Regions from separate parts of the Lacticaseibacillus styriensis genome, predicted to be linked through region 3. Evidence: predicted binding sites of a transcription regulator. Region 3 holds the regulator's gene; each other region holds the start of a gene.

Region 1 (10,354 bases), 650 kb from region 3:
GCAACGGCCGACTATGAGCTGGATAAAAACAAGGCTCATGATATTGATATCGTGATTGACCGGATTGTGGTGAAGCCTGAAGCGCGCAGCCGGTTGTTTGATTCATTCGAAGCGGCGTTACGTTTGTCCGAAGGTTATGCCAATGTCGATGTGATCGGCGGCGAGACGTTACGTTTTTCCGAACATTTTGCCTGCCCGATTTGTGGCTTTACCATTGGTGAAATGGAGCCGCGCCTCTTTTCGTTCAATGCCCCATTTGGTGCCTGCCCGGAATGTGATGGCTTAGGGGTTAAGCTCACGGTCGATATGGATCTGGTCGTCCCGGATCCAAGCATGACCTTGGCACAAGGCGCGATTGCTCCGTGGAATCCCATCAGTTCCCAGTACTATCCGGAATTGTTGGAACAAGCCGCAACGGCCTTTAAAGTGCGCATGGATGTGCCGTTTGAGAAGTTGACCAAGCGGGAACGCACCGTCGTTCTTGATGGCAGCAATGGCAAGCCGTTCCATTTCCATTATGAAAATGATTTTGGCGGCGTTCGGGATGTCGATGTGCCGTTTGAAGGGGTACTGACCAACATTTCCCGGCGCTATGCCGAGACCAACAGCGATTTTACACGCCAACAGATGCGGAGTTACATGACCGCGCTGCCTTGCCCGGTTTGCCATGGCAAGCGGCTGAATCGGCAAGCACTTGCCGTAAAAATTTCCGGTCGTGATATTGCCGAAGTTTCCGATTTGGCGATCAAAGATGCCTTACCGTTCTTTAAGCAGATTCAGCTGAGCGAGGCTGAAAGTGTGATTGCTCAGCCAATCGTGAAAGAGGTTGTCGATCGTTTAACTTTTCTTGTCAATGTCGGCCTTGGCTATCTGACCTTGAGTCGTAGCGCCGGGACGCTATCTGGCGGCGAGGCGCAGCGTATTCGGTTGGCAACTCAGATCGGATCCAATTTGAGCGGGGTCATGTATGTTCTGGATGAGCCGTCAATCGGCCTGCATCAACGCGACAACGATCGCTTAATCGCCTCTTTGAAAAAAATGCGTGATTTAGGCAATACGCTCATTGTGGTTGAACATGACGAGGACACCATGCGGGCAGCCGATTACCTGATCGATGTCGGTCCGGGTGCCGGTGACCATGGCGGCCGGATCATGGCGGCCGGAACGCCTAAGCAAGTGGCGCGGGTACGCAAGTCGATCACGGGGCAATACCTATCTGGCCGTAAGTTTATTCCGGTACCGTTGAAGCGTCGGACAGGCAATGGCAAAGTGATCCGTTTGGAAGGGGCTGCCGACCATAATCTCAAGCACATCAATGTTGATTTTCCATTAGGCAAGTTTATTGTGGTTACCGGGGTTTCCGGATCGGGCAAGTCAACGCTTGTCAATTCGATTTTGCGGCGAGCCTTGGCCCAAAAGCTGAATCACAACTCTGAAAAACCCGGACCATATGATAAGATTCTGGGTTATAAAAATATTGAGAAGCTAATCAATATTGATCAGAGTCCAATCGGTCGGACGCCACGGAGCAATCCAGCTACCTATACCAGCGTTTTTGATGATATTCGCGGATTATTTGCAGAAACCAACGAAGCCAAACTGCGCGGTTACAAAAAAGGACGGTTCAGTTTTAACATCAAGGGCGGTCGCTGTGAAAACTGTAAAGGTGACGGGATTATCAAGATTGAAATGAATTTCTTGCCAGATGTATATGTGCCGTGTGAAGTTTGCCACGGCAAACGGTACAATTCCGAAACCCTGGAGGTCACGTATAAAGGCAAGAACATTGCCGAAGTGTTGGATATGACCGTTGAAGAAGCGACCGATTTCTTCAAAAACATTCCAAAGATTCGCCGTAAGTTGCAGACGATTGTGGATGTCGGCTTGGGCTATGTGAAGCTGGGTCAAAGTGCTACAACCCTTTCCGGTGGTGAGGCGCAGCGGATGAAGCTGGCCAGTGAGTTGCAGAAGCTTTCGACCGGTAAGAACTTTTATATTCTGGATGAACCGACGACCGGTTTGCATACCGATGATATTAAGCGCTTGCTGGAAGTGCTGGAACGCTTAGTCGATGAAGGCAACACGGTTTTGGTCATTGAACACAATCTGGATGTGGTTAAATCTGCCGACTGGGTCATTGATCTGGGTCCTGAAGGCGGGGATGGCGGTGGCCGTGTCATTGCCACAGGCACGCCCGAACAAGTCGCCGAGGTGGCTGACAGTTATACCGGCCAATATCTCAAACCGGTTCTGATCCGTGACACCAAACGGACCAAGGAAGCGGCTGCCGGCAAGGATGGTCAGGCCAAAAGCAGCACCAAGAAATAATGCGTTTGATAGTCGCGTTTAAAACCGCGACTATTTATGTACATAAATGAGCAGCGTTTGACCGATTTTTGATCACTTTTTAAAGGCTACGTATCATGCGTGGCTAGTGGCATTTGCCCGTATCTTTAAAAATCTTTAAAAATTCTGGCAATTCAATTTATTGAATTACTTTTTGAAATGGTATGATATAAATGATCAAGAAAGTAGGGAATAATATGTTGAATCGAAAGAGTTTTGGCTTTGACTGGGGGCAGTTCATCACCGGTATTCTGTTTCTGGTTGCTGCTTTTGTGGTCTTACGGTACCCGTTAGCAACATTAAGGACGGTTACCTTTATCTTTGCCGTCGTTGCCATTATTCGAGGGATTGCGGTTCTTGCGGGCTTTTCCACATTGCGCCAGTTTACCGGTAGATTGGCATGGATTTCCTTGATTATGGGGATTTTTGACCTTGTCATTGGCCTGATTTTCTTATTGAATTCTGGCTTAGGCGTGGCGACGATCACCATGATGTTTGCTATCTGGTTCCTGGTCGATTCTGTCGGCTCATTGTTCAATGTCGGCCATCTGCGCGTTGCCGGCACGGGCTGGTTTGTCGTTTATCTGATTCTGGATATTCTGGCGGTCATTGTTTCGCTGATGCTGTTCATGCAGCCGGTGATTGCAGCAGTGACGCTGGTGACCTTGTTGGCGATGTTCTTCGTCCTGTTCGGCATCGAGTGTATTGTCATCGCTTTTGCTCGACGCAACATTTAAATTGTCCACCAAAAGTCCGAAGAACCGGTGTTTCTAAGCCGGTTCTTCGGCTTTTTTTATTTCGGGAGTCTGTGATGGTAGGAATGACACGCCCGGAATGTTATACTTGATTGAATATGAGCACAAAGGAGCCTTTTATGACTGAAAGTTTGGATCTTGTTATTATCACTGGGATGTCGGGTGCCGGCAAAACCGTTGCAATGCAGGCGTTTGAAGATTTGGGGTATTTTTGCGTTGATAACATGCCGCCAGCGCTGCTTCCTAAGTTTTGGGAACTCGTTAAGGAATCTGGGAAGATCTCAAAGGTTGCGCTAGTCGTGGATCTGCGTAGTCGGGCCTTTTATGACCAGATTATCGACATGTTGGCTAATCTGGACAACAACGCTTACGTTCATTCGCGCATTTTGTTCTTAGACGCGACGGATGAAGAACTGGTTTCGCGTTACAAGGAAACCCGCCGCTCACATCCCTTGGCAATGGAAGGCCGGTTGATGGACGGCATTAAAAAAGAACGTGTGCTACTAACCGAGTTACGGAATCGGGCGCAAGTCGTGATCGATACCACCACGTTGAGCCCGCGACAGTTACGCGAAAAGATCTTCTTAAACTTCAAAGAAAATAGCGGTCAGCCAGCCTTTCATATTGAAGTCATGTCATTTGGGTTTAAATATGGGCTGCCGATTGATGCGGACATTGTCATGGACGTCCGGTTCCTGCCTAATCCGTTTTACGTCAAGGCTTACCGGCCAAAAACCGGTTTGGATCAGGAAGTTTATGACTATGTAATGGACAATGAAGATGCCGAGAGTTTCTACAACAAATTTTACGATTTGCTGGCTGAGATCATGCCCAAGTATAAAGCCGAAGGGAAGACCAGTGTGACGATCGCGATCGGTTGCACAGGCGGTCAACACCGAAGCGTTGCGTTTGCGGAGCGCATCGGTAAGGCATTTTCGGATGCGTATGCGGTTGATATTACCCATCGGGACATTAAGAAACATAAGGAGACGGTGAATCGTTCATGAGTCGGGAAACTAAATTTATCCGCGTCATTCGCGGGCGGCGTCCTAAAGTCGTCGTGATTGGCGGCGGAACCGGATTGCCGGTTATCTTGCATAGTCTGCATGAACAGGATGCTGACGTAACAGCGATTGTGACGGTTGCCGATGATGGCGGGTCGTCAGGTACCATCCGCAATTATATTAACGTAGTGCCGCCTGGTGATATTCGCAATGTGCTTGTTGCCTTGTCGGAGTTGCCAAGTCTGTATCTGGATATTTTCCAGTACCGCTTTAACACGACCGATGCGTTTTTTGCCGGCCATGCGATTGGCAACTTAATCATTGCGGCTTTGTCAGAGATGAAAGGCGGCATTTTCCCGGCGGTTCAGCAACTGAGCGAAATGATGCAGGTGGATGGTCACGTTTATCCTGCCAGCAACACGCCACTCACACTTAATGCCGAGTTCACAGATGGGACGAGCCTATCCGGTGAATCCGAAATTACCGCTGCCGGTAAGAATATCAAGCATATTTCCGTCTCCGAAACCGATCCGGCTAATGGTGAACCTAAAGCTGTCCATGAAGTCATTGATGCCATTATGGATGCCGATGTGGTCGTGCTGGGGCCCGGCAGTCTGTTTACCAGCATCCTGCCGAACCTGATGATTGGCAATCTGGGTGACGCTGTGAAGAAAACGCAGGCCGAAGTCATCTATATCGTCAACATCATGACGCAGAAAGGCGAAACACAAAACTTCACCGATGCCGACCATGTTCGGGTGTTGAATGAACAGATGGGGGAGGATTTTGTCGATACCGTGCTCGTCAATATCGAACCGGTCCCCGAGAATTATCTCGATCACCAAAAGTACAACGAAATTCTGACGCCGGTTAAGCATAATTATCAAGGTTTGCGGGATATGGGTTGTCGCGTGATTTCGGAAGACTTTTTGAAGTTGCGTGATCGCGGCGTTTTCCATGATGGCGACAAGGTGGCCAAGGAAATTTTGAATTTGGCTTTTCAAGTGAGCGCAAAAATCCGGAGGTGAGGGCATGGCAAGCTTTGCCAGTATGGTGAAAAAAGAACTGACCCAACTCGAGGTTCATCCTGAACATGCGAAGGCAGAGCTGTCGGCATTGATCCGGATGAACGGCAGCCTGACGTTGATGGCCCATCGATTTGTGTTAAACATTCAAACCGAAAACCCAGCCATTGCCCGGCGAATTTATAGTTTGATTCGCCAGGTTTACCGGCATGAAGCCAACTTGGTCGTTCATCGCAAAATGAAACTCAAAAAAAATTATCAGTACATTGTCCGCCTGACGGAAGGTGTCAATGATATTCTGTCGGATTTGTCAATTTTGGATCCGACAACGATGGCGATTTCGACGACGGTCCCAGCAACGGTTTTGGAAGAACCACAACGGATGCGTTCGTACTTGCGCGGCGCTTTTTTAGCCGGCGGATCGGTGAATAATCCGGAAACATCGCGCTATCACCTGGAAATTTATTCATTGTATGCCGATCACAATGCCGGCATTTTGAAAATGATGAATCATTTCAACCTGAATGCGCGCACCGTCGAACGCCGAAGCGGCTATATTGTTTATTTAAAAGAAGCCGAAAAAATCGCGGATTTCCTGCAGGTGATCGGGGCAACGAATGCGATGCTTAAGTTCGAAGATGTCCGGATTGTGCGGGATATGCGTAACTCGGTGAACCGCCTCGTGAATTGCGAAACGGCGAATATGAACAAAACCATTGATGCGGCCCAGAAACAAATTGAGAATATCAACTATCTTAAAGATCATGTGGGGTTGGATAATCTGCCAACCAAACTGCGCGAAATTGCCGTTTTGCGCTTAGCCCATCCGGATGTCTCGTTGCAGGAGTTGGGTGCCATGGTTCCGGGTGGGACCATTTCGAAGTCAGGCGTCAATCATCGGTTGCGCAAACTCAATCAGATTGCTGAGGGTTACCAGCAACCGGAAGATGCCTAGCAGCTATGATAATTGCAAGATAAGCAAAAAGTCATATTTATAAGATAATGCCTTTGTTTCCTCAAGATAATCGTGTACAATGTAACCGACATCAAGTTATTTGATGTAGGCGTTTGAACGACCCGGCTGCCACTTTTAGGACGCTAAAAACTGTCCGGCAGTGCGCTGGTTGACGAGTGCCACGACAAGAAACATGAGTCAGTTTACATTCGGATTTGCAGTGATGTTATTACCAGATGAAGTGGTAATTGTCACGTTCAGCGGGATACAATTGTTGCTTAGGTTTTAGGAGGAAGCACTATGGTCAAACCGATCACATTAAATGAACAACTTTGTTTTGCAATTTACAAGGCACAGAAACAATATAATCATTTCTATGCTCAGGCATTAGCGCCATTTAAGTTGACTTATCCGCAGTACATTACGTTGCTGTCGCTGTATGAACACGGCACGATGTCGGTTAAGCAGGTGGGCCAAACACTTGAGTTGGACAGCGGTACCTTGACACCGTTAATGAAGCGTCTGGAAAAAGACGGCTGGATCAGCCGCAAACGATCAACCGAAGATGAACGTCGCGTTGATGTTAGCTTGACGCAAAAGGCTTTGGACGCTCGCGACGAGATTTTTGAACATGTTGGCTCCTGCATGGAATTGATGAATTTGCCGCAAACTGAATATGATCGTATCAAGACTGAGGTAACGCGTGTCGATGAGCATCTGAGTGCTATCGCTGACGACGCCTACCCACAAGTCTGAACGATTTTTATAAGGTCAAAGATTGTGATTAAAATCTTTGACCTTATTTGACTTTAGCAGTATACTTAGCACTGTACTTTAAAGAGTGCTAAAAAACGATTTTCAGGAGGTTAGGACATGCTAGTACCTACCGTCGTTGAACAAACCAGTCGTGGCGAACGTGCTTACGACATTTACTCACGTCTATTAAAAGACCGGATCATCATGTTGTCCGGTGAAGTAAACGATCAAATGGCAAACTCTGTCATCGCCCAGTTACTTTTTCTTGATGCACAGGATTCTGAAAAGGATATTTACCTTTACATCAACAGTCCCGGTGGTGTGATCACCAGCGGCTTGGCGATGCTTGATACCATGAACTTCATCAAGTCCGATGTTCAGACCATTGCTATTGGGATGGCTGCATCCATGGCATCTGTCCTGTTAGCCGGTGGCACGAAAGGCAAACGCTTTGCTTTGCCGAATTCGACCATTTTAATCCATCAGCCTTCAGGTGGCGCCCAAGGTCAGCAAACCGAAATCGAAATTGCGGCCGAAGAAATTTTGAAGACACGTAAAAAGATGAACCAGATCCTGGCCGATGCAACAGGTCAGACAGTTGAGCAAATCAAGAAGGATACTGAACGTGATCACTATATGAGCGCTCAGGAAGCCAAGGATTACGGCTTGATTGATGATATTCTGGTTAATAAGAATAATCAAAAATAAAGGCTTAAACGAATTGGCACACCGCTTTGGTTAGTGGTGTGCTTTTTTCGTGGGATTCGTGGGAGTGGAAGGACGGGTAGAAGGAATTTGAGGATAACCGCCGAGAATGAATCAGTATAGGCAGTGAAAAAATAAGGTTTGGGGGCAATTCGGTTCCGAAACGCGCTCACTGGGCCGAAACCTGCGTGTAAGGACCTTGGTCGCAATGGCCAAAGCCCAGCCATCACGTCCAAGGCCCCTTACACTCCGGTTTCTAACCGGCCCAGTTCACGCTCTACATAAAAAGACTTGCAAATTACCTCCTGATTGAGTAATATAATTAGGTACTTGCGCGGTTAGTGTAATGGATCGCACGTGAGATTCCGGTTCTCGAAATCCGGGTTCGACTCCCGGGCTGCGCAGAATTCCAGTCATATGGAAAATACCGAAAATAGAAAAGTCCGCTATGGCGGGCTTTTTGTTTGCCATAATGTGTTTGTAGGACGCAAATGTCGCTGATCAGCATAGCCCTTTTTAAGCTAAGAAAACGCCAAATGAAATCGCTCCCTCACCAAATGGCAGTTTCGCTTGAAAAATGCTCAAAACAGAACAAGCATTGATGAAAGAACCCATGACTGGCTGTGTGTAGGCTGTTGAAATAGACCGAAATACAGTGCATGAAAATTTCATTAGAAGCAAGCCGAAACCCCTGATATCAAAAAGCCGCAGCGAGGTTGCCAAAACTGGTAAATGCCGAACATTTGAACCATTCTTGAAGTAGATGTTCAAACTTAGCCGGTTTTGTGATTACTTTGAGACGATTTAGGCAACAGACTTGCGATAAAGCGGAACCCCTGCTACAATTGGTTTTGTTGGTAAGGGAAAACAGCAAACGTTGGGTTCCTAATTTTTTTCAGCTTGCTGGGTCGGCAAACGACTCGGAGGGACGTGAAATGACCCATTAAAGAAGGACGTGCCTTATGCATACTGAACTTGCGTGGCTCAAAGCGATCGCGCCTGATCTGATGGGCGTCGTCACTAAACGCTATCAGGTCCTTCAATTTATTAACTGGATGGCACCGGTTGGTCGGCGAACGTTAGCCGAACAGATGAAGATTTCAGAACGCGCGTTACGTACAGAAACAGATTTTTTGCGCGGACAGGGACTTTTAGAAAGTTCGAAATCTGGCATGGTGTTGACAGCAAAAGGGCTAGAAACTTTTCACGGTCTTGATCATTTGATGAATCAGTTGCTGGGAATCAAAGATGACGAAAAGCGGCTGGCAACGCATCTTGGCATTGACCATTGTCTGGTTGTTTCCGGGGATGCGGATCAGAGTAGCCGGGTTCTTGATGAACTTGGCAAGACGTTGAATTCAACCTTACAGTTACTGTTGCCACCCGGGCATTTAACGATTGCCGTTATGGGTGGCACAACGATGGCACATTTAGCCACGCAGTTAACTTTTCAGCTATCTGCGGGCCGTGAACTGTCGTTCGTCCCTGCGCGGGGTGGCCTCGGTGAAGCCGTGACCATTCAGGCCAACTCGATTGCGGCTGCAATGGCAGAAGCAACCGATAGCAAGTACCGGGCTTTATATGTTCCTGAGAATCTAAGCTCGGAATCCTATGAGTCCTTAATCAAAGAGCCATCGGTGAGAGATGTTTTAAACCTTATCGACAAAGCTCAGGTAGTGATTCATAGTGTGGGCGATGCGCTGGTCATGGCTAAGCGCCGTGGCATGTCGCCTGACACGATCAGCATGCTGAAAGCCAAGCATGCCGTTGCCGAGGCGTTCGGCGTTTTCTACGACGCCAAGGGCAAGGTCGTTTACAAGATACCGCAAATCGGATTACAGCTTGCGGATCTTGATCATATACCGTATGTCTTCGCAGTTGCGGCGGGTAAAAGTAAAGCCAAAGCAATTGCGGCGTACATGCAACACGCACCGAGTCGAACGTGGCTGTTAACTGACATCGGTGCAACAAATTCGATTTTAACTGGGGCAACCCGTTAGAATAAAACCTTATTTCCTAAAGGAGGAAATTTTAGCATGACTGTTAAGATTGGTATTAATGGTTTTGGCCGTATCGGTCGTTTGGCATTCCGTCGTATTTACGAATTGGGTGCAAAGAGCAATGACATCCAGGTTGTTGCGATCAACGATCTGACCAGCCCAACCATGCTGGCTCACTTGCTTAAGTATGATTCAACTCATGGTACTTTCCCTGGTGAAGTTAGTGCAACCGATAACGGTATTGTCGTTGACGGTAAAGAATACCGCGTCTACGCAGAACCGCAAGCCCAGAACATTCCTTGGGTTAAGAACGATGGCGTTGACTATGTTCTTGAATGCACAGGCTTCTATACCTCTGCTGAAAAGTCACAAGCTCATTTGGATGCAGGTGCAAAGCGTGTTCTGATTTCTGCCCCAGCTGGCAAGATGAAGACCATCGTTTACAATGTTAATGATGACACTTTGAATGCAGACGATAAGATTGTTTCTGCTGGTTCTTGCACGACCAACTGCTTGGCACCAATGGCTTACTTCCTGAACAAGGAATTCGGCATTGAAGTTGGTACCATGACCACCGTTCACGCTTACACCTCAACTCAGATGTTGCTTGACGGCCCGGTTCGTGGTGGCAACCTGCGTGCTGCACGTTCTGCCGCTGCTAACACGATTCCTCACAGCACTGGTGCTGCTAAGGCTATCGGTTTGGTTATCCCAGAATTGAACGGCAAGTTGCAGGGTCACGCACAGCGTGTTTCTGTTGTTGACGGTTCCTTGACCGAATTGGTTTCCATCTTGAAGACCAAGAACG
Region 2 (10,354 bases), 210 kb from region 3:
TGATGACCCCGATCGGTTCGCGCATTGCTCGCTGGATTGATCCGGATCAAATGGACGAAAAGATGAGCAGTTCGCGGAACTTGCTCGTGCAAGACATTCACGGTGATCCGTTGTTCTTGTTTGAAAACCAATACGCCGAGCGGTGGTTTGCGGACAAGTATCCGGATGTGAAATTGACGGCTAAGCTTTAATCTTGGCAACAAAAAAACGGCTGTTGGCCGCTTTTTTGTTGCCGGATTTTGAGGTGCCTTTTCGCTTATACACGAGAACCATGACGATGCATCGTTTGATCGCCTAACGAACGAACAAAAGCCCTCTTTTATTCAGCCTGACGTTCTAGCTTAGGCACCGTTACCTCGGCTAAATGGTGGCCCATGATTGGCGAAACCTCGTCAATGGACTTTTTGAGCAGCCGGTCAAGCGTGAAGGCAATTTCCTCACGTTGAATGTTGCGGCGTTCGTTGGTGAACAGTATCTCGATGTGTGAAGGTGCTTCTGTATAAACAACGGTGGTTTGACCGAGTGAAAAGACTTTGACAAGTCGGGCATCAGTGCCGCTCAGTTGCTGGCTTACCAAATTTCTAAAGCTGTTGGTGACATTAATTAGTCGCATGGTCAGGCCCTCCATTTCTCTTCCTACTGGTTTTATTATAAAACAATTTAAGGAAAAATAATATTATGTACAATCGAAAGCCCGCGAACATTTTGTCCGCGGGCTTTCTGTCTTTGCATCAATCATCCTGATCGTTATGATCGGGTGATGTTTGATGTTTGCTGGTTGTTACTTTTTACTGGTTTTTGAAGGCGTTTCGGCTTTCGCAGGTTCGCCAACCGTAATTTCACCATTGCTGATGCGTGCTTCAAGTTCCTTGGCATCCGGATGATCCAGATAGAAGTCAGCTACCCGATCTTCAATCTGTTCCTGGATTACCCTGCGTAATGGCCGCGCACCCATGGATGGATTGTAACCCAGACTGACCAGCTTCTCTTTGACCGGATCGGTGACATGAATCGTCAGACCCTGACTCTTGAGATTATTGTTGGTGTCAGTGATCATTAAGGAAACGATCTTCAACAAGTCATCTTTAGAAAGTGGCTTGAATTCAACAATATCATCGAAACGGTTGAGGAATTCCGGCTTGAAGTAATTGCCAAGCTGATCCAGAACGCTGTGCGTCTTGCCACTCAAGGTTGCACCAAAACCGACATTAGCCTCGGCGTCAGTTGATCCGGCGTTGGACGTCATGATGATGATGGTGTCCTTGAAGGAAACGGTACGGCCTTGCGAATCTGTCAAGCGGCCATCATCCAGAATCTGCAGGAACATGTTCATAACATCGGGATGGGCTTTTTCAATTTCATCTAACAAAATCAGACTATAAGGATTCCGCCGAACTTTTTCAGTTAACTGGCCGGCTTCCTCGTAGCCAACATAGCCTGGCGGTGACCCGATCAGTTTGGAGACGCTGAATTTCTCCATGTACTCCGACATGTCAAACCGAATCATGGCATCTTCCGAACCGAACAGCTCTTTGGCAAGCTGCTTGGCCAGCTCGGTTTTACCAACACCGGTAGGCCCAACGAAGAGGAAGGAACCGATTGGCCGGCCGGTCTTATTGAAGCCAATCCGGTTACGGCGAATGGCCCGCGCAACCTTGTCAACCGCCTCGTTTTGACCGATGACGTGCTTTTCAAGATCGCTGGCAAGGTTCTTCAACTGTGCCTGTTCTTGTGCTTTCAGTTCACCGACAGGAATGTTGGTCTTTTCTTCGACAATCTTTTCCATGTCCTTTTCGGTGACAGTTGGCACTTCATTTTCAGGGAGATTTGATTGCTTCTTGGCCATGTCTTCTAATTTCGTGACTTGATCGCGATAGAAGGCGGCTTTTTCGTAATCTTCCTGTTTCAGTGCTGCCTGTTTTTGATTCTCGGCATCCGCAATCTTGGTTTTAATCGTTTCAGGATCAACGGTCGCAATCGTCAGATTCTTACGGGATCCGGCTTCGTCCAACAGGTCAATGGCCTTGTCGGGCAAAAAGCGATCCTGAATGTAGCGGTTGCTGAGTGTAGCTGCGGCTTCAATCGCGGCTTCCGTGTACTTAACGTGATGGAAGTCTTGATAACGCGGCTGCAAGCCTTTCAGAATTTTAATGGTTTCGTCAACGCTAGGTTCTTCAACCATGACTGGCTGGAGTCGCCGAGCAAGTGCGGAATCTTTTTCAATTTGCCGATACTCGTTGCTGGTGGTTGCGCCAACCAGTTGCAATTCGCCACGAGCGAGGGCAGGTTTCAAAACGTTGCCTGCATCCATACCGCCTTCAGCGTTGCCGGCACCGACAATTTCGTGAATTTCATCAATAAATAGGATAATGTTTTTATTTTGTTTGAGTTCATCGATCAATTGTTGCATCCGCTGCTCGAATTGACCACGAATACCGGTTCCTTGAACGAGGGAAACGACATCAAGGCGAATAACGTGACGATCCTGGAGTTTTGCCGGTACGTCGCCATTGGCAATCTTCAAAGCCAAGCCTTCGACGACAGCGGTTTTACCGACACCGGCTTCACCGATCAGAACCGGGTTATTCTTCGTCCGGCGATTCAGGATTTCGATCACCCGTGAAATTTCCTTGTCGCGGCCGATGACCGGATCAATTTGGCCTTTGCGTGCCTGTTCGGTCAGATCAACACCGAATTGACCCAGTAATCCCTTACCGCCATTGCCATTGCGGCCGTTGTTACCATTGCCGCCGCGTCCTGCCTGAGTAGGCGGGATCTGCGCGTTAGGCTGTTGCGGCCGATCCATTCCCTGATTCATCGCACGGAAGATATCATCTAAGCTCCCGAACCCAAACGGATCAGTAGCATTTGTTGGATTCATATTTCCTCCTGCTTGTTTCTTGAGTAATTGATAACAGTTTTGGCAGAGATTGATCTCCTGCCGCGTTCCGTTAACAACGGTTGAAAGATGAATAGTGGCTGGATTCTTATGACAGTTTTCACATAACATTTTGTCACAACCTTCCTGTCTAATTAGGTGCCACATATAGTCGAAAAAGGTTTGACCTTTCTTGACCTATGGCAATAGTATACACCCTCATGTTGAGAATGCAAGCACTCGACACACAAGAGTGCTAAAAAGTTCCAAATATTTCAGTGATATCAGGCATTAGCGCTTTTTCAATGCCTACTTTTATGCTAACCTTATGGAGTGAGGTGAGGCAAATAGATGACTCAGGATTATGTCGCTTTAATGGATGAGTTAAAGACTGGTCAGCGTGACAAGATCACGGTGACGCCCGAAACATTCATGGCGTTTCGGGCGGCATGGACAAATTATCCCGATCGTGAAGAAATTGTGGGGACGGCAAAACGCGATGGTGTCATCGAATACCATTACCGGTCAGTTGATTCCCGCTAAATAAGCGTCAAATCTCATGTGACGCTTGTGGCAAGCTACAAAAAATGGTAAGGTTTACATGAATTGTTTTAGGTGTTAGTGTGCCTATAAACTATTCGGAAAAACACTAGAAATCTAGTTAATATGAAGGAGCAGATCAGTCATGGAAAAACGTGAATTTAACATTATTGCAGAAACCGGGATCCACGCACGTCCGGCAACCTTGTTGGTACAAGCAGCCAGCAAGTTCAACTCAGACATCAACTTGGAATATAAAGGCAAGAGCGTTAACCTGAAGTCCATTATGGGTGTTATGAGTTTGGGTGTTGGCCAAGGCGCCGATGTTACCATTTCTGCTGAAGGTGCTGACGAAGCAGACGCAATTGCTGCTATTACCGATACTATGAAAAAAGAAGGCTTGGCTGAATAATGGCTGAACATTTGAAGGGAATCGCTGCTAGTGATGGGATCGCCACAGCGAAGGCCTATTTACTGGTTCAACCTGATTTATCATTTGACAAAAAAACGGTTGATGATCCTTCAAAGGAAATCAATCGGCTGAAGCAGGCACTTGATCAAAGTAATGATGAGTTAAAGGTTATCCGTGCAAAGGCCGCTGAATCGCTTGGCGAAGAAGAGGCTCAAGTTTTTGATGCCCATATGATGATTTTGGCTGATCCTGACTTTACCGGTCAGATCGAATCCAAGATCAAGGACGAAAAAGTAAATGCCGAACAAGCTGTGAAGGAAGTTTCCGAATTCTTCATTCAGACCTTTGAAGGCATGACTGATAATCCGTATATGCAGGAACGTGCTGCCGATGTTCGCGATGTAACAAAGCGTATTATGGCGCATTTGTTGGGTCGTACATTGCCGAATCCGGCGTTGATTGATGAAGAAGTCATTATCGTGGCTCACGATTTGACCCCTTCTGACACGGCACAGCTCAACAAGAAGTATGTGAAGGCATTCGTCACTGATATCGGTGGTCGGACGGCCCACAGCGCAATCATGGCGCGTTCATTGGAAATTCCTGCTGTTGTCGGAACCGATGACGTCACCAAGAAGGCCCAAAACGGTCAATTGATTTCCGTTGACGGTCTGACTGGTGAAGTGGTCATTGATCCTTCGACGGATGAGGTTGCCAAATTCAAGCAAGCTGCTGAAGCATTTGCCAAGCAAAAGGCTGAATGGGCGCAACTGAAGACGGCGAAATCCGTGACGGCTGATGGCAAGCATTTTGATGTTGCGGCTAACATCGGGACCCCGAAGGATCTTGATGGTGTGCTGGCAAATGGTGCTGAAGGTATCGGCCTGTATCGTACCGAATTCCTTTACATGGATTCTTCCGAATTGCCGACTGAAGACGATCAGTTCGAGGCCTACAAGAAGGTTCTTGAAACCATGAATCCAAAGCCGGTCGTTGTTCGGACAATGGATATTGGCGGGGATAAGCATTTGCCGTACCTGCCATTACCGCAAGAACAAAACCCATTCTTAGGTTATCGTGCGATCCGGATCAGTCTTGATCGTCAGGATATTTTCCGTACCCAATTGCGGGCTTTGTTGCGCGCATCTGCATTCGGTAATCTGCGGATCATGTTCCCGATGATCGCAACCATTTCCGAGTTCAAACAGGCTAAGCAGATCTTCACAGAAGAAAAAGACAAGTTGGTTAAGGATGGCGTTAAGGTATCCGACAACATTCAGCTTGGCATTATGATCGAAATTCCTGCTGCGGCAGTTCTGGCTGATCAGTTTGCTAAGTATGTCGACTTCTTCTCGATCGGGACTAACGATTTAATTCAGTACTCAATGGCGGCTGATCGTGGGAACGAACATGTTTCTTACCTGTATCAACCATACAACCCATCGATCCTCCGGCTGGTCAAGCATGTGATTGACTCAGCCCACAAGGAAGGCAAATGGGCTGGCATGTGTGGTGAAGCTGCTGGTGATCCGATCATGGTTCCGTTGCTGCTTGGTATGGGACTTGACGAATATTCCATGTCTGCAACTTCTGTTCTTAAGGTGCGCAGCTTGATGAAGCGGCTCTCCACCGAGGACATGGCTAAGATGGCCGATGTTGCTCTAAATGAAAATATTTCGAATGACGAAAATGCGGACTTGGTTAAAAAGACAACCGGTCAGTAATGACGTCATGATTTGAAGAAGGCTGTCATCCCAAACAGGGTGGCGGTCTTTTTTAATTGCTTTAAAGCTTTGGCGAGAGCTTTGTCATTTCTTTTAAGTGGCTTGGTAAGTAGACGGCAATGCCTGGGCAGATCGTATTTACCTGGTGCACATGCAGCATTTTCAGAAAAGTGGTATGGTTATTATGTAAACTAAAAAGGTCGAGCCGCGATGCAGATCTGTGATAGTAAGTATGGTGGTTCACCGAATGAGGGGGAATTGCATGTATTTACAACATCAAACAAAAACAGGCTTGCAGCGCAGGACTGGTGCTTTTTCCACTGCGCGTGTTCGGTTACGACTAGTGGCGCTCATTTCGACAATGGGCGGGCTTCTTTTTGGCTATGATACCGGCGTCATCAATGGCGCTTTGCCGTTTATTTCCAGTGAACTTAAATTAGCACCGGGTTTACAAGGATGGGTCACCAGTAGTTTAACGTTAGGCGCGGCATTTGGTGCTGTGTTGGTCGGCCGGGTTAGTGATCGATACGGGCGAAAACGTTTGATTACCGGATTAGCCGGTTTATTTTTTCTCGCCACCCTCGCTTCTTCACTAGCGCCCAGTGCTGGTTGGTTGATTGGGGCCCGGATGGTCTTGGGGCTGGCAGTCGGTGGTGTTTCGGTTTTGGTTCCTAGCTTTCTGGCTGAAATTGCGCCAACGAATCGGCGTGGTCGGCTTGTGACCCAAAATGAATTAATGGTCGTCTCGGGTCAACTGCTTGCGTTCATCTTGAATGCCGTTTTAGGGACGAATTTTGGCAATGTTCACGGTATTTGGCGGTGGATGATCGTCTTGGCCGTGATCCCAGCTATTCTTCTGGGTGTTGGCACCCATTTTGTTCCTGAATCACCGCGTTGGTTAATGATGAAGGGCCGTCAGCAAGATGCTGAAGACAGCCTCGCAGTTTTGCGAACACCGCAAGAGGTTCCAAATGAGCTTGAACATTTAAAACAGACGATTGCGAAAAGTGCAGAACATAAAAAGGTCAAGCCGGTTGATGCACTCAAGGTTAAGTGGATTCGCCGACTATTGATGATCGGTATCGGCTTAGGCGTTATCCAACAAATCGCTGGGATTAATGTCATGATGTATTATGGAACATCAATTTTGCAGATGACTGGATTTGGCCGCAACAGTGCGTTGATTGCCAACATTGCCAATGGGGTCACGGCGGTCGCTGCTACAATTGTCACGATGCAACTGCTTAAACATGTGCCGCGCCGACCATTATTGATTATTGGTTTAATTGGTACGTCACTGGCGATTACAGGTGTGACATTTGCTTCCCGTTTGCCGGCAGGATCGCCGATGCGTTCTTTTACAACCATTCTGATGATGATGCTCTTCCTGGCCTTCTTCCAAGGAGCGATTAGCCCAATGACCTGGCTGCTTATGTCGGAGATTTTACCGGAACAGTTGCGCGGCCTTGGTATGGGCACAGCGACCTTCTTCCTGTGGTTGAGTAATTTTGCGGTTGGGGTGCTTTTCCCAATTGGCTTGGCACAGATGGGGATGTTTTGGACGTTCGTTTGCTTCATTGTGACGAATATTGTCTCGTTGCTGTTTGTCGTTATCTTTGTACCGGAGACGGCAGGGAAGTCGTTGGAGGCTTTGCACCGTGAAGAAAAGGCGCGGTTGAGTCGGTGAGTGAAAAAATTCATGTTGCAAGATTGCCGCTGTTCTGAAGTACGCTCACGCTCCATAAAACGCGTTCGCAGGCCCAGAAACCTGCGTGTAAGGACCTCTCTCAAGTATAAATGGTAAAAGGCAGATCAGTTCCTGATGCACTTAAAAACGCGCTCACCAGCCCAGAAACCTCCACATAAGGACCTCAGACCTAAATGGCCAAAGCCCGGCCATTTAGGTCTGAGGCCACTTATGCTCCGGTTTCTAACCGGGCTGGTTCACGCTCTGCTCTGGGTAAAATATTTGCCCTTTCTCCAAAGTCTGGTAGGATAAAGTTGTATCAATTAATTCGATGAACCTTCACAAAGGGGAGCCATTGGCTGAGATCGGGGAGACCCGGACCCTTCGAACCTGTTCGTTAATGCGAGCGTAGGGATTTGTGAACGGTCGGAAGCGACCTTCTTTGTGAGTGGGGATTCACTAGGAGGCTTTTTTTATGCAACAACATAAGCGTCTGGTTGTTATTTTGGAAACAGCGATTATTGCCGCGTTTGCGATGGCGCTGACGTATATTCCGCATACCACCGGTGTTTCGGCGATTGAGTTGAATTATGGCTTGATTCCGATTGCGGTGCTGGCGATGCGGCGTGGGGCGATTCCTGCCGCATGGGCTGGCTTTGTCTGGGGCATTCTTGATTTGATTCTGCGTGGCCTTAGTGGCGGCAGTGTTCTGAACCCGATTCAGGGCTTTCTTGAATATCCAATCGCCTTTACGCTAGTTGGTTTAATGGGATTGACCTATGCTGCCTTTCAAAAGAACGTTCGCGGCGGTGAAAAGGTAAAGGCTAGCGGCTATGCTTTCGCCGGTATTATCATCGGTACTTTTGCTAAGTACTTCATTCACTTTATCGCTGGTGTTGTTTTCTGGGGCAGTTATGCACCAAAAGGCATGAATGCCTGGATCTATTCGTTGATCGTTAACGGCGGATCTGCGCTGTTCAGTACCGTATTGGCGATTGTCGTTGTCGGCATTTTGCTAACGGTCGCGCCACAACTCTTTATTGCCAAAGATGGCAAGTCGCTTTCTACCAAAGCAGCTTAAGCCGTTGCATCATTCGTAAAAATGACTGGCTGGTTCTTGTCTCCCCGTATTGTAAGGGGTTAGGCATCTAGGCCTTAAATCGGTTCCAAAGATGAAACAAATCTTTGGAGCCGATTTTTTTGTTTTCAAGAAAACTGAAGATGATTAGCGCGGCAGTTGCTGAATTTGAAGCCCTTTACGTAGCCAAATTTTCCCATTGAAGTTAACGATGATTCAAGTTTTAGGCACTGCAAGAATTAATATCTCTAGTAAAACACGAACATTAATTTGAAATAAGTCCAATATAGTTCCATTTTACGGTTGAATGTTGTTTCTGAACGTGCTATTCTCAAAATATCTTAAAGAAAGCAGGGAACAAGATGCAGAAAGTAGCTGTGGTCATGGGCTCAAGCTCCGATTGGCCAACCATGCAACAGGTTGCAACGCAATTGACGGCGCTGGCGATCCCTTATGAAAAGCGCGTTATTTCGGCTCATCGGATGCCGGATAAGCTTGCGGAATTCGGTAAGCAAGCGGCTGATCAAGGCTTTGGGGTGATTATTGCTGGAGCAGGCGGTGCGGCTCATTTACCGGGGATGCTCGCAGCCAACACCCTTTTGCCTGTCATCGGGGTGCCAATTAAAACCCGAACATTAAATGGCATTGATAGTTTGTTATCGATTGTCCAGATGCCCGGCGGAGTGCCAGTCGGAACCATGGCCATCGGTGATGCCGGTGCTGTAAATGCTGCTTTATTTGCCGCTTCAATCCTAGCTTTGACAGATGAGGCATTAACCCAACGTCTCGAAGCCTTTCGTGCCGAGCAGACCAAACGCGCCGAAGAAAGCGAGGCTGCGCTCAAATGATTGATGTGGTGACGTCTCCGGCAACAATCGGCATTATCGGCGGTGGTCAGCTTGGTCGGATGTTAGTCCAAAGCGCCAAGACGATGGGTTATCGTGTCGGCATTCTCGAACCCACACCCAATTCACCGGCAGGGCAGGTCGCGGACTTCCAAATTACGGCGCCCTACGATGACCAAGCGGCGTTGACCAAGTTAGCCAAGGAATCCGATGTTTTAACTTATGAGTTCGAAAATGTTGACTTAGCTGCACTTGAGGCTGTCCGACATTTAACTCGCATCCCTCAAGGCACTGCGATTCTAGCAACGACCCGAGACCGCATCAAGGAAAAGACTTTTCTTGAAACCCACGGCGTTCCAGTAACACCGTTTGCGGCCGTTGATTCACCGGCAACACTGAAAACCGCGATTGCCAAGATCGGCCTGCCAGCGATTCTGAAAACCACAACAGGCGGTTATGACGGACACGGCCAACAGGATATCAACACACTGGCAGATGTACCGGCGGCGGAAAAACTACTTGCGCATGGGCCCTGCATTTTAGAAAAACGCCAGCAATTCGATCGCGAAGCCTCTGTCATGATCACGCGTGATGGTCGCGATCAAGTCCGAGTTTTCCCGATTGTTGAAAATCGGCACAAAAATCACATTTTGCATCTCACTTTAGCACCGGCGCCGAGCATTTCATCGGTGTTAGCGCACAAGATTGATGACCTGGCGACCAAAATCGCCTTAGGACTTGATTTACGTGGTGTGTTAGGCGTTGAGCTGTTCCTTGAAGGGGATAACGTCATTGCCAACGAGCTGGCACCGCGGCCGCATAACTCCGGTCACTACTCGATCGAAGCATGTAACTTTTCCCAGTTCGATGCGCACATTCTGAGCATCTGTGGCTTGCCAATCCCGCCGATTGAATTGAAGCAGTCAGCGGTCATGCGCAATTTGCTCGGTGACGATTTAACCCAGGCCAAAGCAAAGTGGCCGCAGCATCCCGAATGGCACATGCATGATTATGGCAAAGTCGAGATTCGCCCTGGCCGTAAGATGGGGCACATCACGGTGACCGATGATCGCAATGTTTTGGACATACTTAAACAAATGGAGGCAGCATGGTGAAGAAGACAACGTTACTGTATACCGGCAAAGCCAAGCAGGTTTTTGCAACCGAGGATCCGGATGTTTTATGGATGG
Region 3 (10,354 bases):
CGCCACGAATTAACCGGTTGCCACAAGTTTTCCATTGCAGCACTGGCTTTCTTAACCTCCTCTAACGCTTCTTTACCAAACCCATCCGTTCGGGCAAGAAAAAGCGTGATATAATTAAACTGTTAGAAAGCCCTACTCCAGTCAGCGACTTTAACCGGACAATCCGTAATTGAGGGGTTGTCTTTATTAGACAAAGCGTAACGGATTAAAGCCTTTCGCAGACCGTTACGATTTTTAAGGAGGAAGCACCATGGCAAAATCTCAAGACCAATTCAATGAAAAGGCCGGCAAGAAGATTACAGTTTCTGACGAAGCAGTCGATAAGGCAGCTAAGCAAATTGAGAAAGTCGGTTATGTAACGGAAAAAGACGTTCCGGAAATGATCGACCGTGATTACACCCGGGCATTGTCGAAGAAGGTTTCCGCAAAACTTCACAGCGACAACGACGATGATTACTTCTACGAGGAACCTTTTGATTACGAAAATGGACGAATCGCCAACATCATCTGGGATATGGATAAAATCAAGACACGTGAAGAAGCCATGAAGACTTTGGCAAATGAACTTGGTTTAACCGTACCGAAGATCGTCATGCGCAAAGTTGACGAACAGGTCTTCTAAAACTGAATGTTGACAAATCGATGCCCGCGCAAGGCATCGATTTTTTCTTACTGTTAAATGATGCTTCTGTATCAAGAAGGACCTAATGGCGGGCATTGACTGATACTCATGTGTGCGGCCTTTTAATGAGATAATCATGCACCATTTTGAGAATTGTGTGATAATAATGATAAAGAAAGGACGTGAAAGTCATGGCTGATCAGCAAGTATTGGACGACTTTTTTGCTAAAGCCAAAGCTGCATTGGATCTACCCGCCGCAACCTACGAAGATGCCTATCAACTGGGCGGACCTGAGTTGGCTGACCAGCTGGCTGCTCTCGTGAAAGCCGGCCAAAAGACCGCAACCACCAGCGGCTTTGAACTCTATACCATTGAGCAGGATCCACTACCAATTGCCGGTGTTTACAACATCATCTTGGATCGTCAGGATCGCCCTGTCGCCTTGACTTTCACGGACAATGTGTTTGTGACGCCATTTACCAAAGTCGATGCCACGATCGCCAAACGTGAAGGTAAAGGCTCCCAATCGTTGGCAAGCTGGCGGGCAGCTCATGAGGCGTTTTTCCGCCAAGAATATCAGGCAAACGGCATTCAGTTTGATCCCGCCTCATCAATGGTTGTTGTCGAAGAGTTTCACACGGTTTATCCGATTGTTCAAGCGAGGTGACGAACATGAGTCTTAAAAATCGCACGGCATTAGCGGAAAAGAAAGTCACAGGGAAACTCGAGGACATCCCTCACCCTACTTTAGACGCGACTATCTACATCCTTGTTTTCGGCATTACAGCGCTCGGCGGATTGGTTTCCTATGGCGCATACCAGTTCTTCAAACCGGAACGCAAGCTGGCACATAAGGCAAAACATATTGTGGATGATCATCAGCGTAAGAATGAGGGCTATTAGACTGCACGAAAGTAGATTAAAACAACCAGACGCCACGGATCACCAGCGCCTGGTTGTTTCGCTACTATGAGTTATTGTCAGCTGTCAAAAATGCATAGCTGCCGTTTAGAGGAACAGTCTCAGTAAACGTTACAGATTTAAATGACTACAAACCGCTATTTACCGCGGCTTTCTTCGTCATTCATCTTAAGAATGCTCATAAACGCCTCCTGAGGCACCTCCACAGACCCCACCGCTTTCATTCTTTTCTTACCGGCCTTTTGTTTCTCCAGCAATTTGCGTTTTCGGGTAATGTCACCGCCATAGCATTTAGCCAGAACGTTTTTACGATAAGCCTTGACGGTGCTGCGGGCGATAATCTTGTTGCCGATGGCTGCCTGAATCGGAATTTCAAACTGTTGCCGCGGAATGGTTGTTTTCAACCGGGCTACAATGGCCTTGCCGCGGTCATAAGCAAAGTCTTTGTGAACAATGGTGCTTAGGGCATCAACCGGATCGTCGTTGAGCAGGATGTCCATTTTGACCAGATCACTTTGACGGTAACCAATAATTTCGTAGTCCAGACTAGCGTATCCTTTGGTGCTGCTCTTGAGGTCGTCAAAGAAGTCATAGATGATTTCGGATAACGGTAGTTCGTAGATCACATTAACCCGATACTTATCCAGATAATCCATCGTAACAAATTCGCCGCGCTTACGCTGGGATAGTTCCATGACCGGCCCGACATAATCGTTTGGCACCATAATCGAAGCCTTCACGTAGGGTTCGCGAATTTCTTTGATTTCACTGGCATCCGGCATGTCAGCTGGGTTATCAATGGTCTTTTCGGTTCCGTCTGTCAGGACTACCTGATAGTCCACACTTGGCGCTGTCATGATTAAATCAAGGCCATAGTCGCGTTCCAGGCGCTCCTGGACGACATCCATGTGTAACAGCCCTAGGAACCCACAACGGAAGCCAAAACCAAGCGCCTGGGACGTTTCTGGTTCGAACTCTAGCGCCGCATCGTTGAGCTGTAATTTTTCCAATGCTTCGCGCAAATCATTAAACTTCGCATTATCGACTGGGAAAAGTCCGGAGTAAACCATTGGCGTGATTTTCCGGTAGCCTTTTAATGGTTCTTTTGCCGGCCGATCCGCTAGTGTGACAGTATCACCGACACGAGTATCCTGAATCGTCTTAATTGATGCAGTAATGTAGCCGACATCCCCTACCATCAAAAAGTCGCGCTTAACGGCTTTAGGCGACATAACCCCGACTTCTGTTACCTGAAACTGCTTGCCGTTGCTCATCAGCTGAATGGTGTCACCGACCTTGACCTGACCTTCCTTAACGCGGACATCAAGCACAACGCCACGATAATCATCGTAAACCGAATCAAAAATTAAAGCTTGCAAGGGTGCGTTTATATCTCCAGATGGTGCAGGAATGTCTTTTACAATCCGTTCAAGAATTTCCGGAACACCGAGCCCGGTTTTGCCACTTGCCAAAATCGCATCGGAAGCATCAAGGCCGATCATTTCCTCGATTTCTTCTTTGACCACATCCGGCTGGGCGCTGGGCAGGTCGACTTTATTGATGACAGGAATAATTTCCAGATCATCGTCAATCGCCAAATAAACATTGGCGAGCGTTTGGGCTTCGACCCCTTGAGTGGCATCGACAACTAACAGTGCCCCTTCACACGCCGCCAGACTGCGACTGACTTCATAACTAAAATCAACGTGTCCCGGCGTATCAATCAAGTGGAAAATATAGGGTTCGCCATTTTTGGCTTTATAGTGCAATTCGACCGCGTTGAGTTTAATCGTAATCCCGCGCTCCCGCTCAAGCGCCATATCATCAAGCACTTGCGCCTGCATGTCACGCTTGGCAATGGTGTCGGTTAATTCCAAAATGCGATCGGCAAGCGTCGATTTGCCATGATCAATATGGGCAATAATCGAAAAATTGCGGATATGCTTTTGTCGTTCCAGCATTTCTTCATGATTCATCTTTAATAGTGCCTACTTTCTAAGCGAACGTTTGATTCTTATTATAGCAGAGCGTGAGCTGGCGCGGTTAGAAACCGGAGTGTAAGTGGCCTTGGGCGTGATGGTCCGGTTTTGGCCATTGCGACCAAGGTCCTTACATGCAGGTTTCTGCGCCAGCGAACGCGTTTCAAGCAGAGCGTGAGCCGGCGCGGTTAGAAGTCGGAGTATAAGTGGCCTTGGGCGTGATGGCCCGGGCTTAGGCCATTGCGACCAAGGTCCTTATACGCAGACTTCTGCGACTGTGAGCGCGTTTCCGCAACCAGACAAGTTAGATTGAAGTTGCCAGACAAGGATATCAAAAAATCGGTTCCAGCGACAAGTTGCCTCCAGAACCGATTTTTTTGTGTCAATTAATTTTAGCGCTTTATTTCCCGCCTTTAAACGCTTCTTTAACACGGTCAAACAACGTGCCATTATGCGGCGTGACATCTTCACCGCTGGCAGCAGCAAATTGCATCAATGCTGCTCTTTGTTTCTCATTCAGATGCTTTGGCGTTTGAATTTCGACGGTAACAATTTCATCGCCGGTTCCGTTGCCGCGCAGTCTTGGCGCACCCTTACCGCGTAGTCTGAACTTAGTCTGGCTTTGGGTACCTGCCGGGATCTTCAACTCAACCGGTCCATGAACCGTATCGACTTTGATTTCGTCGCCCAATGCAGCCTGCGCAAAGCTTAATGGGATGGTCAGATAGATTTCTGCGCCGTCCCGTTGATACTTTTTGCTTGGTGCAACTCGGAAAACAATGTACAGATCACCGTAAGGCCCGCCGTTGGTTCCCGCTTCACCAGCTTGTTGCAGCCGCATTTGCTGACCGTCTTCAACGCCGGCTGGAACCTTGACATCAATAGTGTGACGTTCTTGTTCATGACCGCTACCATGGCAAGTCGGGCACTTTTCTTTGATTTCTTTACCGGTACCGCCGCAGACGTCGCAAACCTGGCGTGTCATCATCGTGCCAAAGGCCGTATTTCGTTGTACCTGGATGTAACCGGTACCATGGCACTTATGGCACGTTACCGGGCTGGTACCCGGTTTAGCGCCACTACCATGACAGGTATGACAAACAGCTTCGCGATCGTAGGAGATCTTGGTATCTTTACCAAAAATCGCCTCTTCAAACGTCAAGTCCATCCGGTATTGTAAATCGGCGCCTTGACGCGGTGCTGACGGATTCGCTTGAGCACCACCACCAGCTCCGCCAAAGAATTGGCTGAAGATATCGTCAAAGCCGCCGCCAAAACCACCTTGGCCACCGAAATCGCCAAAGCCGCCTGCCTGGCCTCCTCCTGCGCCGGCGTTGCCAAATCCCTGCGGACCATCAGCAGAACCATACTGATCATAGGCCGCACGTTTCTGGGGATCAGACAGGACCTGATAGGCTTCATTTATCTCTTTAAACTTTTGCTCTGCACCTGGTGCGTGATTGAGATCGGGATGATATTTTTTCGATAGCCTGCGAAAAGCCTTACGAATGGTGTCATCATCGGCATCCCGGCTCACACCGAGCGTCTCATAATAATCTTTCTGATCCGCCATGAGTTCCTCCTCGATTCAGATCGTGACTGAAAATGCCAATTCAGCATAGCATAATTCAAACAAAAAGCCAAAACCGCGCCGCGGCTTCGGCTTTTTGCTGATGATCTGCGACCTTACTTCTTATCGTCGTCAGAAACATCCTTGTAATCGCCATTGATGGTATCATCGTCAGACTTCTTGTCGGTACCGCCTTGCGTTGCACCGGTTGCAGCACCACTCGCAGCGCCGCCTTGTGCCTGCTGATTCTTCTGGGCGTTTTCATAAAGCTTAACGGTCATGTCCTGAACCAGCTTGTTCAAGTCGTCCCGCTTTTGCTTCATGTCATCAAGGTTGTTTTCTTGTTGCGCTTTCTTCAAAGCTTCTTGAGCATCCTTGACTTTCTTGATATCTTCTTCAGGAACCTTGCCGTCAACGTCCTTGAGTGTCTTATCAGTCTGGAAGAGTAACTGATCGACATCGTTCTTCAAGTCGACTTCTTCCTTACGCTTTTCGTCGGCTTCGGCGTTTTCTTCGGCTTCCTTCTTCATGCGTTCGATTTCTTCATCGGACAAACCACTGGAACTCTTAATGGTGATGTTCTGTGACTTGCCGGTGCCGAGATCCTTGGCAGAAACTTGAACGATCCCGTTCTTATCGATATCAAACTTGACTTCGATTTGCGGAACCCCACGTGGTGCCGGCGGAATATCCGTCAATTCGAAGCGACCAAGCGTTTTGTCATCCGCTGCCATTGGCCGTTCACCTTGCAGAACGTGAATGTCAACGGCCGGCTGGTTATCAGCTGCAGTTGAGAAGACCTGGCTCTTGGAAGTCGGAATGGTCGTGTTACGATCGATTAATTTGGTGAAGACACCACCCATGGTTTCAATACCCAGTGACAGCGGGGTAACATCCAGCAGGACAACATCCTTAACATCACCGGAAATGACACCACCTTGGATAGCAGCACCCAAAGCAACAGCTTCATCAGGGTTGATACTGTGATCTGGGTCTTTGCCGGTCCATTCTTTAACGGCTTCCTGAACCGCCGGAATTCGTGTAGAACCACCGTTCAAGATAACCTTGTCGATGTCAGCGTTGGTTAGCTTGGCATCCTTCAACGCATTTTCAACCGGTTGCTTGGTCTTGGCAACCAAGTCAGCGGTCATTTCGTCAAACTGAGCACGCGTCAAAGTGCGTTCCAAGTGCAACGGTCCATTAGGGCCAGCAGAGATAAATGGTAGACTGATCTGGGTCTGGGTAACGCCAGACAGATCCTTCTTTGCCTTTTCAGCAGCATCCTTTAAACGTTGCATGGCCATCTTGTCCTTAGACAGGTCGATGTTGTTGTCCTTCTTGAATTCGGAAACCAACCAGTTGATGATCTTGTTATCAAAATCATCCCCGCCCAAATGGGTATCGCCATTGGTTGACAGAACTTCAAAGACGCCATCACCTAATTGCAGAATGGAAACATCAAAGGTCCCACCGCCAAGGTCATAAACCAGGATCTTTTCATCCTTGTCGCCTTTGTCCAAGCCATAAGCCAATGCTGAGGCGGTTGGTTCGTTAATGATCCGCTGAACATTCAAGCCGGCAATCTTCCCGGCATCCTTGGTAGCTTGACGCTGACTGTCATTGAAGTAAGCCGGCACGGTAATAACGGCATCTTTAACCGGTTCGCCCAGATAGTCTTCAGAAAATTTCTTGATGTATTGCAGAATCATCGCAGAAATTTCCTGAGGGGTGTATTCCTTGTCGCCAACCTTAACCTTGTAATTGGCTTCGCCCATGTGGCGTTTGATCGAAACAATCGTATCCGGGTTGGTAATTGCCTGACGCTTGGCAACTTCACCGACTTGAATTTCACCATCTTTAAAAGCAACAACAGACGGTGTGGTCCGATTGCCTTCAGGATTTGTAATGATCTTTGGCTGATTGCCTTCCAAAACCGCAACAGCTGAGTTGGTGGTTCCTAAGTCAATACCAATAACTTTACTCATATTGTTATACCTTCTTTATTTTCAGTTTAATTATTTAGCAACAACGACCATAGCAGGGCGTAAAACGCGATCTTTGAGATAATACCCTTTTTGCAGGACCTGAGCGACAGTATCAGCTGCGTGTTTGTCATCAGCCGCGACTGTTTGTACAGCCTGTTGGGTATTCGGGTCGAATTTTTCACCGGTGCCATCAATAGCAGTGATGCCGTTCTCCTTCAAAGCACGCTCCAAATGGTCATAAACCATCTGGACACCTTTTTTCAGTGAAGCAGCACTATCATCTTTGGCCTCGGTTGCAAGCGCACGTTCAAGATTATCGACAACTGGCAAAATCGCCTTTGCTAACTTCTGGCCGTCGTACTTCAGCATCTTCTGTTGCTCTTTTTCGAACCGATGATTCATGTTTTGAATCTCCGCGGCTGCTCGCAGATATTTATCTTCAAATTCATCACGTTCTTTCTTCAACTGTTCACCGTCATGTTGGCTGGTTTTCAGTTGATCATTGAGATCAGCGATGCTTTCTTTCAGAATTTCTTCTTTAAGCGAAGATCCTGACGTTTCAGCAGGTTGCTTTGCCTGTTTGGCGGTATCTGCCGCGGTTTGCTTTGCTTTTTTCTCTGCCATGGTATCCTCCCTTTAAACCATATTTGCCAGTCGTCATGAAGCAACGCTAGCAAATATTTTTTAATATTCATTGATCAAAGTTGGCATAATAATCCGTCAACCGTTTTGCCAGCTCTTCACGGAAAACATCCAGCAGTCCGATCATTTTCGAATAAGGCATCTGTGTCGGGCCTAGCAAGGCGATCATCCCGGTGCCGTGATCACCAACATCGTAGCTAGCGGTGATCAAACTGAGGTTGGCCAAATCAATTGGCTTAAGCTCCGGCCCCAAACGTACTTGAACCGGCGTTTGGCGAATCGGTCCGCCAAGCAGTTCCGTCAGATCACCGTGATCAGCGTCAATCAATGACATAATCTTTTTCAGTTCATGGATATCGGAATCGCCTAGGTAATCCATCAGATTCAACCGTCCGCCAACGTAAAAGCGCTCGGACGCAGCTGATTTCAAAACGTTACCAAAGATATCCAAGAAGCCTTCAGGACTGGTCAGATACTGCATTAACATCGAAGGCACATCGGTTTTCAGCCGCTGTGCAACTTGAATTAATGGCAGTCCAACGAGTTGATCATTGACAATTCGAATCGCCTTTTCAAGCTCATCGGATGAGATGTTTTGCGATACGGTAAAGACCTGGTTTTCAATGTTACCGTTATTCGTGACCAAAATCGCCATGACTTGGTGATTGCCTAATGGAACAAGGCGAAAACCTGTCAGCTTGATATTGGTTACTTCAGGTCCCAAGCTAATGGCCGTGTAACTCGTCAGATTGGACAAAATTTGCGCACTTTGCGCGACAATCTCATCCATCTTATTGTATCGCTGGCTAAATGCCTGCTTGATAGTCGCCAGTTCTTGATGCGAAACACGCACCGGTTCAACAAGGTGATCGAGATAATAACGATAGCCTTGCGTTGACGGTACACGCCCGGAACTGCTGTGGGTCTTGGTGATCAAACCGGCATCTTCTAGCGACGCCATATCATTACGGATTGTGGCGGAACTGACATGAATGGGCAGCTCGCGCATCAATCGCTTTGAACCAACCGGCTCTCCGCTTTCAGTAAACAGGCGGATGATTTCTTTTAAGACGAGCACTTGCCGTTTCGTCAACATTTTCTCACCTCACCTTTAGCACTCGTTTCGCGCGAGTGCTAATACACTGAATAATATACCAAGCACCGTTAGCAAAGTCAAGGCGACATTGCTAAAATCTTCAGTGTTTTCGGTGTTTCTAGCCAGTGGCGGCCATTTTTTCAAGAAAAAAGAGCCGTTTAAATAAGCGGCTCGTCAAGCAAAAACTGTTGAAAGACTTCGTTACCTAAAAACTTGCCCTTGTTGGTCAGCCGAATGAAGCCATCATTGCGCTGTAACAAGCCTTGGCTTTCCAACTCAGGTACGGTCTCGCCATAAACGGCATCAACGGTCAGATGATAGCGCTGATAGAAGCGTTTTTCACTTACGCTGCGCATGGTTCGCAAACCAAGAAACATTTCCTCTTCAATTTGTTCGGACACCGGAACCAAGTGATGGGCCAAAACCGGTAAACGATCGGTGTGAAGCGGCGTAAGGTACTGTTTGATCGGACCATAATTGTGATACCGATCGCGACCAAGATAACCAAACGCACCAGCTCCAAAGCCAAAATATTTGTCATTTTGCCAGTAAAGCAGGTTGTGTTGGCATTGATAGCCATCCTTGGCAAAATTGCTGATTTCATATTGATGTCTGCCATGTGCTTCCATTAAATCAATGGCATCCTGGTACATATCGGCTTCGACATCCTGCGTTGGCAAGCGCAATTTGCCCTGGCGCATCAAATTATAAAAGATGGTTTTCCGTTCAAGAATGAGTGAATACGTCGAATAATGCGGTAAATCCAAATCGAGTGCTTTTTGTAGACTATTTAAAAAGTCGTTCCGGCTTTGATCAGGTAATCGGAAAATCAAATCAATCGACAGATTATCAAAACCGACTTTTCTGGCATTGGCAATCGCGACATACACATCCTTGGCGCGATGAATCCGTCCGATCCGTTTGAGGACATCGTCGTTAAAAGACTGAACCCCGATTGATAGTCGATTGACACCATAATCATGCAAAACCTGCAACTTATCGGTCGTCAGCAAATCATTGGGGTTCGCCTCAAACGTGAATTCACCAGAATCGAAGTGCAAGATGTCGCGAATGCCTTGGCAAAGTGTCGCTAACTGTTTGGGCGTCAACGTTGTAGGTGTCCCGCCGCCGACATACACCGTTTCGATTTTCTCATCGGGGTGCTCTGACATGACCATCCGCATTTCCTTAAGCAGCATCGCAACATAGTCATCAACCGGCTGACCTTCAATGAAGACTTTATTGAAATCACAGTAGTAACAAATATGTTCGCAAAACGGAATATGAATATATGCGCCTGCCATTTTAACCCTTCCTCGCGAAATACTGACGGACCGCCGCTTCATCTTTCTTTAACTGGATAATCAAACCTTCTGCATTGGCAAATTTCACTTCACCGCGCAGATAGTGGTACCAACGAACCTGGACAGTTTTGCCATAGATCATGCGGCTAAAATCGAGCAGATTAATCTCAAGCGTCACATCGCGATCACTGCCAAACGTGACATTGCGGCCAATCGAAGCCATCCCCAGATACC

Evidence for each region. Region 3 encodes HrcA, which represses chaperone genes, less so after heat shock. Its sites were predicted from a motif close to TTAGCACTCNNNNNNNNNGAGTGCTAA; they were not measured.
Region 1: a site for HrcA is predicted at 6,907-6,933, ahead of clpP (ATP-dependent Clp endopeptidase proteolytic subunit ClpP). Genes of this name have one in related genera too.
Region 2: a site for HrcA is predicted at 3,112-3,138, ahead of LACSTY_RS08650 (ATP-dependent Clp protease ATP-binding subunit). Genes of this name have one in related genera too.

Annotation. Positions count from the first base shown of each region.
Region 1 covers NZ_CP132483.1:934,678-945,031, forward strand. Annotated here, with positions in the region: gene uvrA (excinuclease ABC subunit UvrA) at 1-2,328, shown strand, start outside; gene LACSTY_RS04535 (HdeD family acid-resistance protein) at 2,544-3,083, shown strand; gene rapZ (RNase adapter RapZ) at 3,221-4,108, shown strand; gene mgfK (gluconeogenesis morphogenetic factor MgfK) at 4,105-5,133, shown strand; gene whiA (DNA-binding protein WhiA) at 5,138-6,085, shown strand; gene LACSTY_RS04555 (MarR family winged helix-turn-helix transcriptional regulator) at 6,386-6,841, shown strand; gene clpP (ATP-dependent Clp endopeptidase proteolytic subunit ClpP) at 6,959-7,549, shown strand; tRNA gene LACSTY_RS04565 (tRNA-Arg) at 7,879-7,950, shown strand; gene LACSTY_RS04570 (sugar-binding transcriptional regulator) at 8,509-9,546, shown strand; gene gap (type I glyceraldehyde-3-phosphate dehydrogenase) at 9,583-10,354, shown strand, end outside.
Region 2 covers NZ_CP132483.1:1,794,505-1,804,858, reverse strand. Annotated here, with positions in the region: gene LACSTY_RS08660 (peptide chain release factor 3) at 1-191, shown strand, start outside; gene LACSTY_RS08655 (DUF1827 family protein) at 320-613, opposite strand; gene LACSTY_RS08650 (ATP-dependent Clp protease ATP-binding subunit) at 782-3,010, opposite strand; gene ykzS (protein YkzS) at 3,230-3,421, shown strand; gene LACSTY_RS08640 (phosphocarrier protein HPr) at 3,564-3,830, shown strand; gene ptsP (phosphoenolpyruvate--protein phosphotransferase) at 3,830-5,554, shown strand; gene LACSTY_RS08630 (sugar porter family MFS transporter) at 5,817-7,241, shown strand; TPP riboswitch at 7,577-7,674, shown strand; gene thiT (energy-coupled thiamine transporter ThiT) at 7,717-8,322, shown strand; gene purE (5-(carboxyamino)imidazole ribonucleotide mutase) at 8,682-9,167, shown strand; gene purK (5-(carboxyamino)imidazole ribonucleotide synthase) at 9,164-10,279, shown strand; gene purC (phosphoribosylaminoimidazolesuccinocarboxamide synthase) at 10,273-10,354, shown strand, end outside.
Region 3 covers NZ_CP132483.1:1,582,499-1,592,852, forward strand. Annotated here, with positions in the region: gene LACSTY_RS07595 (hypothetical protein) at 251-622, shown strand; gene LACSTY_RS07600 (ASCH domain-containing protein) at 814-1,290, shown strand; gene LACSTY_RS07605 (hypothetical protein) at 1,296-1,526, shown strand; gene lepA (translation elongation factor 4) at 1,682-3,520, opposite strand; gene dnaJ (molecular chaperone DnaJ) at 3,924-5,096, opposite strand; gene dnaK (molecular chaperone DnaK) at 5,210-7,078, opposite strand; gene grpE (nucleotide exchange factor GrpE) at 7,109-7,702, opposite strand; gene hrcA (heat-inducible transcriptional repressor HrcA) at 7,770-8,816, opposite strand; gene hemW (radical SAM family heme chaperone HemW) at 8,975-10,120, opposite strand; gene ribF (riboflavin biosynthesis protein RibF) at 10,122-10,354, opposite strand, start outside.